DNA from 3 places in the Paenibacillus sp. 276b genome. Region 3 is predicted to be linked to each of the others. Evidence: predicted binding sites of a transcription regulator. Region 3 holds the regulator's gene; each other region holds the start of a gene.

Region 1 (3,286 bases), on a different contig from region 3:
ACTATGCAGGTGCACATGGCATGACGTTCCGTTCAGGTCACACCTTTGCTCTGGATTCCGGCAAGGAATTGAGTCTGGATGATGTAATTCAAAATAACAAAACTGTGCGTCAGACAGTAAGCAAAAAAGTTGGAGATCAGCTTAAAGCTAGCGGTGGTTACCTTGAAGGCTATAAAGGTCTGAATAAAGATCAGGATTTCTATGTAACACCAACAGGTGTAGTTGTATTCTTCCAGTTGTATGAGTATACAGCTTATGCGGAAGGCTTCCCAGAATTCCCGTTCACATACAAAGAGTTGCTTCCTAAAGGCACAGAGCCGTTCAGTGGCTTAACAGCAAACAAGTAAAGTATTAGAATTTCATTTCGTTGAAATGATGGCTAATAGCGTATGCGTAGCTCGGTTCGTAAATGTAACTTTAGTATTAGTCTTGGGCTTATTGCAAACGTAACGCTAAGAGAGTTAAAGTGAATCAATTAAATATTTATCATGCACTTTTAAATTATCTTCAAAAAAAGGACGCCCTCGTCATATTGACGAGAGCGTCCTTTTTTCATATAGCCCACTCAACTGGGCGTTGCCGTTTGAGTGGGCTATATGGTATATCCGTTTAATTGGCGATTCGCCTCGGCTTAGATGCCTTGGGAACCTACGTTTTCAATAACTTTATCGATGATACCGTAATCGGCAGCTTCAGCAGCGCTCATAAAGTAGTCACGATCTGTATCTTTCTCAATACGCTCCAGCGGTTGGCCTGAGCGCTCAGCGATGATGCGGTTCAACGTATCACGCATTTTCAGGATGCGGCGGGCACGAATTTCGATGTCCGAAGCTTGACCTTGCGCACCACCAAGTGGTTGGTGAATCATGATTTCGCTGTTAGGCAATGCAAAACGTTTACCTTTGGCACCTGCATTCAACAGGAATGCACCCATCGAAGCCGCCATACCTACACAGATGGTAGATACATCCGGTTTGATGAATTGCATAGTATCGTAAATCGCCATACCGGCTGTAATGGAGCCGCCGGGGCTATTGATGTATAAGTGAATGTCTTTCTCCGGATCTTCCGCAGTAAGGAACAACATCTGTGCCATGATGGAATTCGCCACAACGTCATTTACATCACTGCCAAGGAAGATGATACGATCCTTCAGCAATCTGGAATAGATGTCATAGGCGCGCTCACCGCGGTTGCTCTGTTCAACGACCATTGGAATATAACTCACGTGAAAAACCTCCTCAGAAATGTAAATGTTAATTGGTGTTATATATAAACTGTTACCGTATTACCCACATCATAAACAATTCCAAACAAAAAGTCAAAGAAAGTCAAACTAAGTTTGAAAAAAAAAGAAACCTATTCGGTTTCATTGGTTAAGAGTGTTATGAGCTACTAATTAAGAATGGCGCGCCCGCCAAGAATCGAACTTGGATCTCAGGCTTCGGAGGCCTACGTCATATCCATTGGACCACGGGCGCACATTGATTATTGCTGCAAACATAGTTGCATAAAAGCAGTTTTGTAATAGAAGCTTCAAATATGTGACAGCAATAATGATTATAGCTCATGAGTAATTTAATTGCAAGCTGATGTTCGCTGTTTTGGTTTGGAATACCCTGAAATTGATCATGATGAAAATAAGTGGATAAAGAGCGCAAATAGGTAAATGCTAAAAGAGGTTTTGGACATGCCATATGAAAAACCATAGCAAGCAATATGTAGATGAGAATTTTACTTTGCTTCTATATATGGTGTCGAACAGGTTGTTCTCGATCATAGTAGATTGACATTGTGAAAATAGGCGCGTACAAACGCCTGAAACGTGTCGATTTAACGCTTCGAAACACTTGCATGTCACGTCAGTTTTAGGTAGAATAGACGTGGGACTTAAAAAGTTAACCCGGGACGTTTTGGGGCCATGAAAGAAAGCTTGGAACGAGAAGCTTGCGGGAGTGGAAAGCATGCGAACGATTTTAGAAGTGCAAAAGCAGCTTCTGCCTGATCTCATGGATGTCTTGAAGAAGAGGTATACGATTCTGCACCAGATCATGTTATCGGATGTGATCGGACGAAGAACGTTAGCTAATTCCATGCAGATGACCGAGCGGGTTCTGAGGGCTGAGACCGATTTGTTAAAGGCTCAGGGACTTATTGAAATTGACAGTGCAGGCATGAAGATCAGTGAGGCAGGGCATGAATTGCTGCAGCAGTTGGAACCCGTCGCCAAAGAGCTGTTCGGATTATCCGAACTGGAAGAGCGCATCAAGCAAGCCTACGGTCTGCAAAAGGTAGTTGTGGTTCCTGGTGATTCGGACATTTCTCCATTTGCCAAACGGGAACTGGGTAGAGCCGGAGCGAAGGCTCTGGGTAATATTATGACTGATAACGATGTTGTCGCCGTAACTGGCGGTTCAACAACGGCTGGAGTCGCAGAGCAACTGACTCCGCCAACATCGCTGAAAGGTGTCTGGTTTGTACCGGCACGCGGTGGGCTGGGAGAAAGCCTTGAAATTCAGGCCAATACGATTGCATCCACGATGGCAAAACGGGTAGGGGCCCAATACAAACTCCTGCATGTACCGGATTTGCTTAGTGATCATGCTTACGAATCACTAATCCAGGACCCAAGTGTTCAGGAGATTCTGCAGCTGATTCGAAAATCGCGGATCGTCATTCATGGAATCGGTGATGCCGTAGAGATGGCACGGCGCCGTAAACTTGCGACAGAGATCATAGATGAACTTCAGGCGCAAGGGGCCGTATCTGAATCCTTCGGTTATTACTTTAATGATCAGGGTGAGGTGGTACACACCATGCTTACGCTGGGCATGCGACTCCAGGATATTGAACGAACCGATGTCGTGATCGGAATTGCAGGTGGCAAAAGCAAAGCTGCTGCTATTCACTCCGTGCTGCGATTTGGCCAGGAAGATATTCTGATTATTGACGAGGCTGCTGCCGAAGTCATCGTTGCCGAAATGGAATAAGAGTTTACTTTTCACCACAACCATTGTTGTCTTGACGGACTTCACGGTCTGTCTTGAATATATAAGTTTCATAAAAAAAATTAATCAAAACTTGGGAGGAACTTACTCATGATTAAAGTAGGTATTAACGGTTTTGGACGTATTGGACGCTTGGCATTCCGCCGTATTCAAAATGTAGAGGGCATTGAAGTAGTAGCAATCAACGACTTGACTGATGCTAAAATGCTGGCTCATTTGCTCAAATATGATACAACTCAAGGTCGCTTCGATGGCGATGTTGAAGTACACGATGGCTT
Region 2 (3,286 bases), on a different contig from region 3:
TCCTTGGATTGGCTCAGTTCAGGCACGACTCTCTTCTCAACGACCTCTTCGGTAATGACACAGTTCGTAACATCATCACGGGAAGGCACTTCGTACATAATCTCAAGCATAATGCCCTCGATGATTGCACGTAGTCCACGTGCACCCGTGTTACGTTTAATGGCTTCCTTCGCAATCGCCAGCAATGCTCCTGGTTCGAACACCAGATTCACATTATCCAGCTCAAGCAGTTTTTGGTACTGTTTCGTAAGCGCATTTTTTGGCTCGGAAAGAATCCGTACCAATGTGTCTTCGTCCAGCGGCTCCAAAGTGGAGATAACTGGCAAACGGCCTACAAACTCCGGAATCAGACCGAATTTCAACAAGTCTTCCGGCAATACCATACCCAGATATTCACCTGGTTTAAGATCTTTTTGTTCCGCAACGGTATTAAAGCCGATGACTTTTTTACCGATCCGGCGTTTAATCATTTGCTCGAGACCATCAAAGGCACCGCCACAAATGAACAAGATGTTGGTGGTATCAATCTGGATGAATTCCTGATGTGGATGCTTACGACCACCTTGTGGAGGTACAGAAGCCACAGTTCCTTCCAGGATTTTCAAGAGCGCTTGTTGAACACCTTCACCCGATACATCACGTGTAATGGATGGGTTCTCGGATTTACGCGCTACTTTATCAATTTCATCGATATAAATAATGCCGCGCTCTGCTTTTTCCACATCATAATCAGCAGCTTGAATCAGCTTGAGCAGAATGTTCTCTACATCTTCGCCGACATAACCTGCTTCCGTCAATGAAGTTGCATCAGCAATAGCAAAAGGAACATTAAGGATTTTGGCCATCGTTTGCGCAAGCAACGTTTTACCAGAACCCGTAGGTCCTAACAGCAAAATATTACTTTTTTGCAATTCAACATCCTCAATCTTACTTTGTGTGTTGATCCGTTTATAGTGATTGTAAACCGCTACAGACAAAGATTTCTTCGCCTGATCCTGACCAATGACGTACTGGTCAAGAATGTCGCGGATTTCTTTCGGTTTTGGAATATCTTTGAGGTCCAGTTCTTCGTCATGACCGAGCTCTTCCTCTACGATTTCAGTGCACAGTTCGATACATTCATCACAAATGTAAACGCCCGGTCCAGCGACCAGCTTGCGCACCTGTTCCTGAGATTTACCGCAAAAAGAGCATTTCAACTGCCCTTTCTCATCGTTAAATTTAAACATGAAACCACCCCTTTAGGAATTGATCGGTCTGCTGAGCACCTGGTCAATAATGCCGTACGTTTTGGCTTCTTCAGCACTCATGAAAAAGTCACGGTCTGTGTCCCGCTCGATTTTCTCAAGGGGTTGACCTGTACGATCGACGTATATTTGATTCAGTTTCTGACGTGTTTTAATAATCCATTCTGCGTGAATTTTGATATCCGCAGCCTGTCCTTGAACGCCGCCAAGCGGCTGATGAATCATCACTTCGCTGTTAGTCAGCGCATATCGTTTGCCAGGAGCTCCGGCTGTCAGCAATAACGAGCCCATGCTTGCTGCCATACCTACGCAAATGGTCGATACATCCGGCTTGATATATTGCATCGTATCGTATATACCCATCCCTGCGGTGACAGAACCACCAGGTGAATTAATGTACAAACTTATATCCTTCTCAGGATCGTCGGCTGCCAAAAACAAAAGCTGCGCTATGACAAGATTGGCTACATCGTCATCAATCGCACTGGTTAAAAAGATAATGCGATCCTTCAGCAAACGCGAATATATATCGTAAGACCGCTCGCCTCGATTGGTTTGTTCAACAACCATTGGCACCAGACTCATGAGACCAACCTCTTTTCTACATGTAATTAGACATAGGCTACCTGTAAAGCAAACCCAAATTCATTCTAACACGTTCCTGTGACAATGTCATTTTTCACAAGTGGTGTAAAGACGGAGTAAGTTTACTTTTTTGCCTGATCATATTTAACCATGTTTTCTATGTATGTGCAAATCGGAGCAATCCTATGCCGTTTCACCTTTTTTTTATTTGCAGGAGAACCATAGGACCTTGAATATGCATAACCAATGCCACAACGAAATCCATCCATATTATTACTGAATCCTCTATAAAATGGATGCCATAATTTAAAAATAAGGCACGCAATGATTCACGTGCCTTATCGTTTATTCAGCTGTTCATTACGTAACAGCTTGTCTTATTTTTCGTCAGCTTCTGCAGCAACTTCTTCAGCTGGAGCTTCAACAGCTTCAACGACTTTGCTGTTCTCAACGAGAACATCGATCGTTTTACGCAGTTTCACTTCATCACGAAGGCTGTCCAGGGAACCATTACCCTCGAGAATGCCACGAATCTCTTCAGCAGGACGCTTGTAAGACTCAGCCATTTTTTCGAGTTCTTGGTTAACTTCTTCGTCAGACACTTCGATGTTTTCCGCTTTGCCAACGGCTTCAAGAACCAAGTTGTTGCGAACACGTTTGGAAGCATCTTCCTGCATTTGTCCTCTCAGGTCAGCTTGTGTTTGACCAGAGAAGCTCAGGAACATTTCCAGGTTCATACCTTGGTTGCGCAGACGGTTGTCGAAATCACGCATCATGTTTTGTACTTCGCTCTCAACCATTGCAGAAGGAATATCCACTTCAGCATTTTCAGCCACTTTTTCTACAACAGCATTTTCTTGAGCTGCTTTGGCTTCATCTGCTTTGCGGGATTCCAATTGCGTTTTCAGATCAGCTTTGTACTCTTCAAGCGTATCAAATTCGCTAACATCTTTTGCAAACTCGTCATCCAGTTCAGGAAGTTGTTTACGTTTGATTTCATGTACTTTCACTTTAAATACCGCTTTTTTGCCAGCCAGTTCAGCTGCATGGTAGCTCTCAGGGAAAGTTACTTCAACGTCTTTGAAGTCGCCTGTGGAAAGACCCACAACCTGCTCTTCAAATCCTGGGATGAATGTGTTGGAACCAAGTTCCAGGGAATACCCCTCAGCTTGTCCACCTTCGAACGGTACACCATCAACGGAACCGTCAAAGTCGATTACAGCAACGTCGCCGTTTTGTGCGGAACCTTCGTCGATAACAACGAGTTCTGCGTGACGTTGTTGAAGACGCTCGAGCTCTTCAGTCACTTCTACATCCGTTACTTCATGTTTGGCTACAGCAACTTCAACGCCTTTGTAGTCACCCAGTGTAACTTCAGGTTTAACTGTTACTTTCGCTTTGAACTTGAATACTTGTCCTTTAGCGAATTGCTCGACATCTACGTCAGGACGATC
Region 3 (3,286 bases):
ACATCACGTATCAGGCCATGATTTGAAAGATATCATAACTTAGAGAACGGGGTGCAGGACGACATGGAAATTCAGAAATTAACCGTAGATGATTTTGAGCCAGCTATGGCACTCTCCGAGTATGCTTTTCAAGTGGTAATGAGTGAAGAGCAAACGGAGAAGAGACGGAGTCAATTTGATTCACAGGATATATGGGGTGTATTTGAGGAAGGACAATTGGGTGCCAAACTTCATATTATTCCTTTTCAAACCTATATTCATGGGAGATCGTTCGAGATGGGCGGTATTGCGGGAGTAGCGACATGGCCAGAATATAGACGTAAAGGCTGGGTAGCTGGGCTGTTGAAGCATGCGCTGGAGGAAATGAACCGTAACAAACAAAGTATATCGTTTTTGCATCCGTTTTCTTTTGCATTTTATCGGAGATATGGATGGGAGACGTATGTTGAGTTTAAACGATATAAAGTGCCTACAGCTCATCTGCCTGCGAAAAAGGCAACCCCTGGAACAATTCGCCGTGGCGATCCGGGACTCAGTATATTAAAGGAAGTATACAGTGCGTACGCTGAACGCTATAACGGAACCTTGATTCGGGATGATGCGAGATGGGAGAATTCAGTTCTATCTAATGGCGCCAGCCAGAAGGCTGTATATTATGATGAAGCTGGTAAAGCAAAAGGCTATGTTTTATATGAGGTTAAGGAAAGAAAGTTTACCATTAAAGAGATCATTTATCTGAATGAAGAGACAAGACAAGGTTTGTGGACCTTTATTGCCAACCATGATTCCATGATTGAGGAAGTCACTTTACAGGCACCAGCCAGTGATATGCTTGCTTTTCAATTAGATAATCCGCGGATTCAGCAGGAAATTGTACCTTTCTTCATGGCACGTATTGTGAGTGTAGAACAATTTATTTCACAGTATCCTTTTGCGAGCCCAGACTCACCAGTACAGATTAATCTCCAGGTAGAGGATGCCCATGCACCATGGAATGAAGGGGTATGGCAGTTGAATGTGGCGATGAATGGTACAGCTTCGATATGGAAAACATCTGAGTCGGCAGCTAAAGATCAGACTGTTAAAGTAGACATACAGGCGCTCACCGCAATGCTGATGGGGTATCGTAGGCCCGCAGAGATGGCTCAAATAGGTAGAATTGAAGGACCGAATGGAGCGATTAAGGCTTTGGAGCAAGCGATTCCTGAACGGGAAACGTATTTACTTGATTTTTTCTGATCCTCATAGAGTAACGAGTATTTTAGGATCAATTTCATAGACTTAACTTGTATAGCATTACGATGCTAGTGTGAGACAAATGGACTTCTCCAGCTATTTTGGAGAGGTTTTTTTGTGTCAGCCGAATATTTCGTGTAAAATCGTAAAAAATGAATAGTGCTCCCTCTTGGCAAAACCACAAAATATGCTATAATGTATATAAAGTCAAAGAAAGTCAAAGTCAACTAAAGGTTAAATACTTACGTAGCTTTCTTTCTGCAATCCGGTGGTGGGAGCCATATTGAAGGTAGTACACATCAGCGGATAAAAGCAATATTAAAGGACCTTCGAGCGTCCTTCGCTCTCCTGTTAAAGACCGTTGAAGATCAGTTTCGCTGTTTCCTTGATTGGTTAAATGGGTTGAGAAGGTGTACTCTGTAGGGGCGTGTGGGTCCTTATTGACTTAACGTTTCAGACAGTGGAGGATGAGTGGATGCGTAATATCTCTGATATTATCGAACAATATCTGAAGAGTATTTTGCATGAAAGTCCCGAAGGATTGGTCGAAATTCAACGTAATGATCTGGCTGATCAATTTTCATGTGTGCCTTCCCAGATCAATTATGTCATCAGCACCCGATTTACACTCGAAAAAGGTTACCTTGTAGAGAGTAAACGTGGCGGCGGCGGTTATGTTCGCATACAGCGGATTGAATTGCCGGCTCACTCGGCTCTGCATAACCATTTGCACCATAGTATTGGAGATGAGATCGGGCAGACAGCTGCCGAAGGTCTGATCTACCAACTGGAAGAAGCACGTTTCTTAAGCAAAAGGGAAGCCGGGTTGATGCGGGCAGCTGTATCGAGAGAGATTATATTGGTCAAACTTCCTTACCGGGATCAAATTCGTGCCAGAATGTTAAAGGCGATGTTAATATCTTTGCTCGGTAAATGAAAACTATCGGGATCAAGGGGGTACATCATTGTGCTGTGCCAAGAATGCAACAACCGTCCGGCAACACTCCATTTCACGAAGATCGTGAACGGAGAGAAGACGGAATTCCATATTTGTGAGTCATGTGCTCGTGAAAAAGGGGAAATGATTCCCGGAACATCCAACGGATTTTCCATTCATAACTTATTGTCCGGGTTGCTTGATTTTGAACCCTCAGGCAAGAATGGCAGTGCGGGAGCAACACCTGCGCAATCCCTTCGTTGTGAAGAATGCGGCATGACCTATTCACAGTTTAGCAAAATCGGCCGCTTTGGCTGTAGTTCTTGTTATAAATATTTTGACAGTCGTTTGGACCCACTATTTAAACGGGTTCACGGTAGCACTTCCCACGTGGGTAAAGTGCCTGCACGGGCTGGTGGTCGCATCAAGGTCAAAAGACAGATTGCTGATCTGAAACGGGATCTTCAGGAGAGCATAACGCAAGAGGAGTTTGAAGAAGCCGCTCAAATTCGTGATCAGATCAGGGAACTTGAAAAAGAAATAGCTCAGGAGTAAAGTTTGTGATGAGTAGGAGGGATGCGTAATGCCTAATCTGCGTTTTACAGAGAAGGCGCTCAGCGACTGGATGCGTAGTGATGCGGCTGATTCCGAAATCGTCATTAGCAGCCGAGTCCGGATCGCACGCAACCTGCAGCATTATCCGTTTCCGATGCTGGCTTCCAATGAGCAATCGGAAGAAGTGCTGAATAAGCTGAGCGAAGTACTTCAATACGATGACGTTCATGCTTTTGGAGATTTTCATACCCTGGATCTGATTGATATCGATGACCTTGACAAACGGGTGCTGGTGGAGAAGCATTTGATCAGTCCCAGTCTTGCGAACGAATCCAGAAATGGTGCTGTTATTCTCAGTGAGGATGAATCTGTCAGTATTATGATTAATGAAGAGGATCATCTTCGTATCCAGTGCCTCTATCCGGGGTCCCAGGTGAAAGAAGCCTGGGAGAAAGCTTCCGCCATAGATGATGCTTTTGAAGCGCATGTGGATTATGCTTTTGATGACCGCAGAGGATATTTAACCAGCTGTCCTACGAATGTAGGTACAGGTGTAAG

Evidence for each region. Region 3 encodes CtsR, which represses protease genes until heat stress. Its sites were predicted from a motif close to ATGGTCAATAAAGGTCAAACA; they were not measured.
Region 1: a site for CtsR is predicted at 1,318-1,338, ahead of clpP (ATP-dependent Clp endopeptidase proteolytic subunit ClpP). Genes of this name have one in related genera too.
Region 2: a site for CtsR is predicted at 2,022-2,042, ahead of clpP (ATP-dependent Clp endopeptidase proteolytic subunit ClpP). Genes of this name have one in related genera too.

What each region holds. Positions count from the first base shown of each region.
Region 1 covers NZ_FNRR01000010.1:157,268-160,553, reverse strand. The annotation lists gene BLV50_RS30015 (stalk domain-containing protein) at 1-347, shown strand, start outside; gene clpP (ATP-dependent Clp endopeptidase proteolytic subunit ClpP) at 632-1,228, opposite strand; tRNA gene BLV50_RS30005 (tRNA-Arg) at 1,407-1,481, opposite strand; gene BLV50_RS30000 (sugar-binding transcriptional regulator) at 1,965-2,990, shown strand; gene gap (type I glyceraldehyde-3-phosphate dehydrogenase) at 3,099-3,286, shown strand, end outside.
Region 2 covers NZ_FNRR01000006.1:46,924-50,209, forward strand. The annotation lists gene clpX (ATP-dependent protease ATP-binding subunit ClpX) at 1-1,229, opposite strand, end outside; gene clpP (ATP-dependent Clp endopeptidase proteolytic subunit ClpP) at 1,242-1,832, opposite strand; gene tig (trigger factor) at 2,210-3,286, opposite strand, start outside.
Region 3 covers NZ_FNRR01000014.1:515-3,800, forward strand. The annotation lists gene eis (GNAT family N-acetyltransferase) at 64-1,239, shown strand; gene BLV50_RS31495 (CtsR family transcriptional regulator) at 1,712-2,173, shown strand; gene BLV50_RS31500 (protein-arginine kinase activator protein McsA) at 2,204-2,728, shown strand; gene BLV50_RS31505 (protein-arginine kinase McsB) at 2,757-3,286, shown strand, end outside.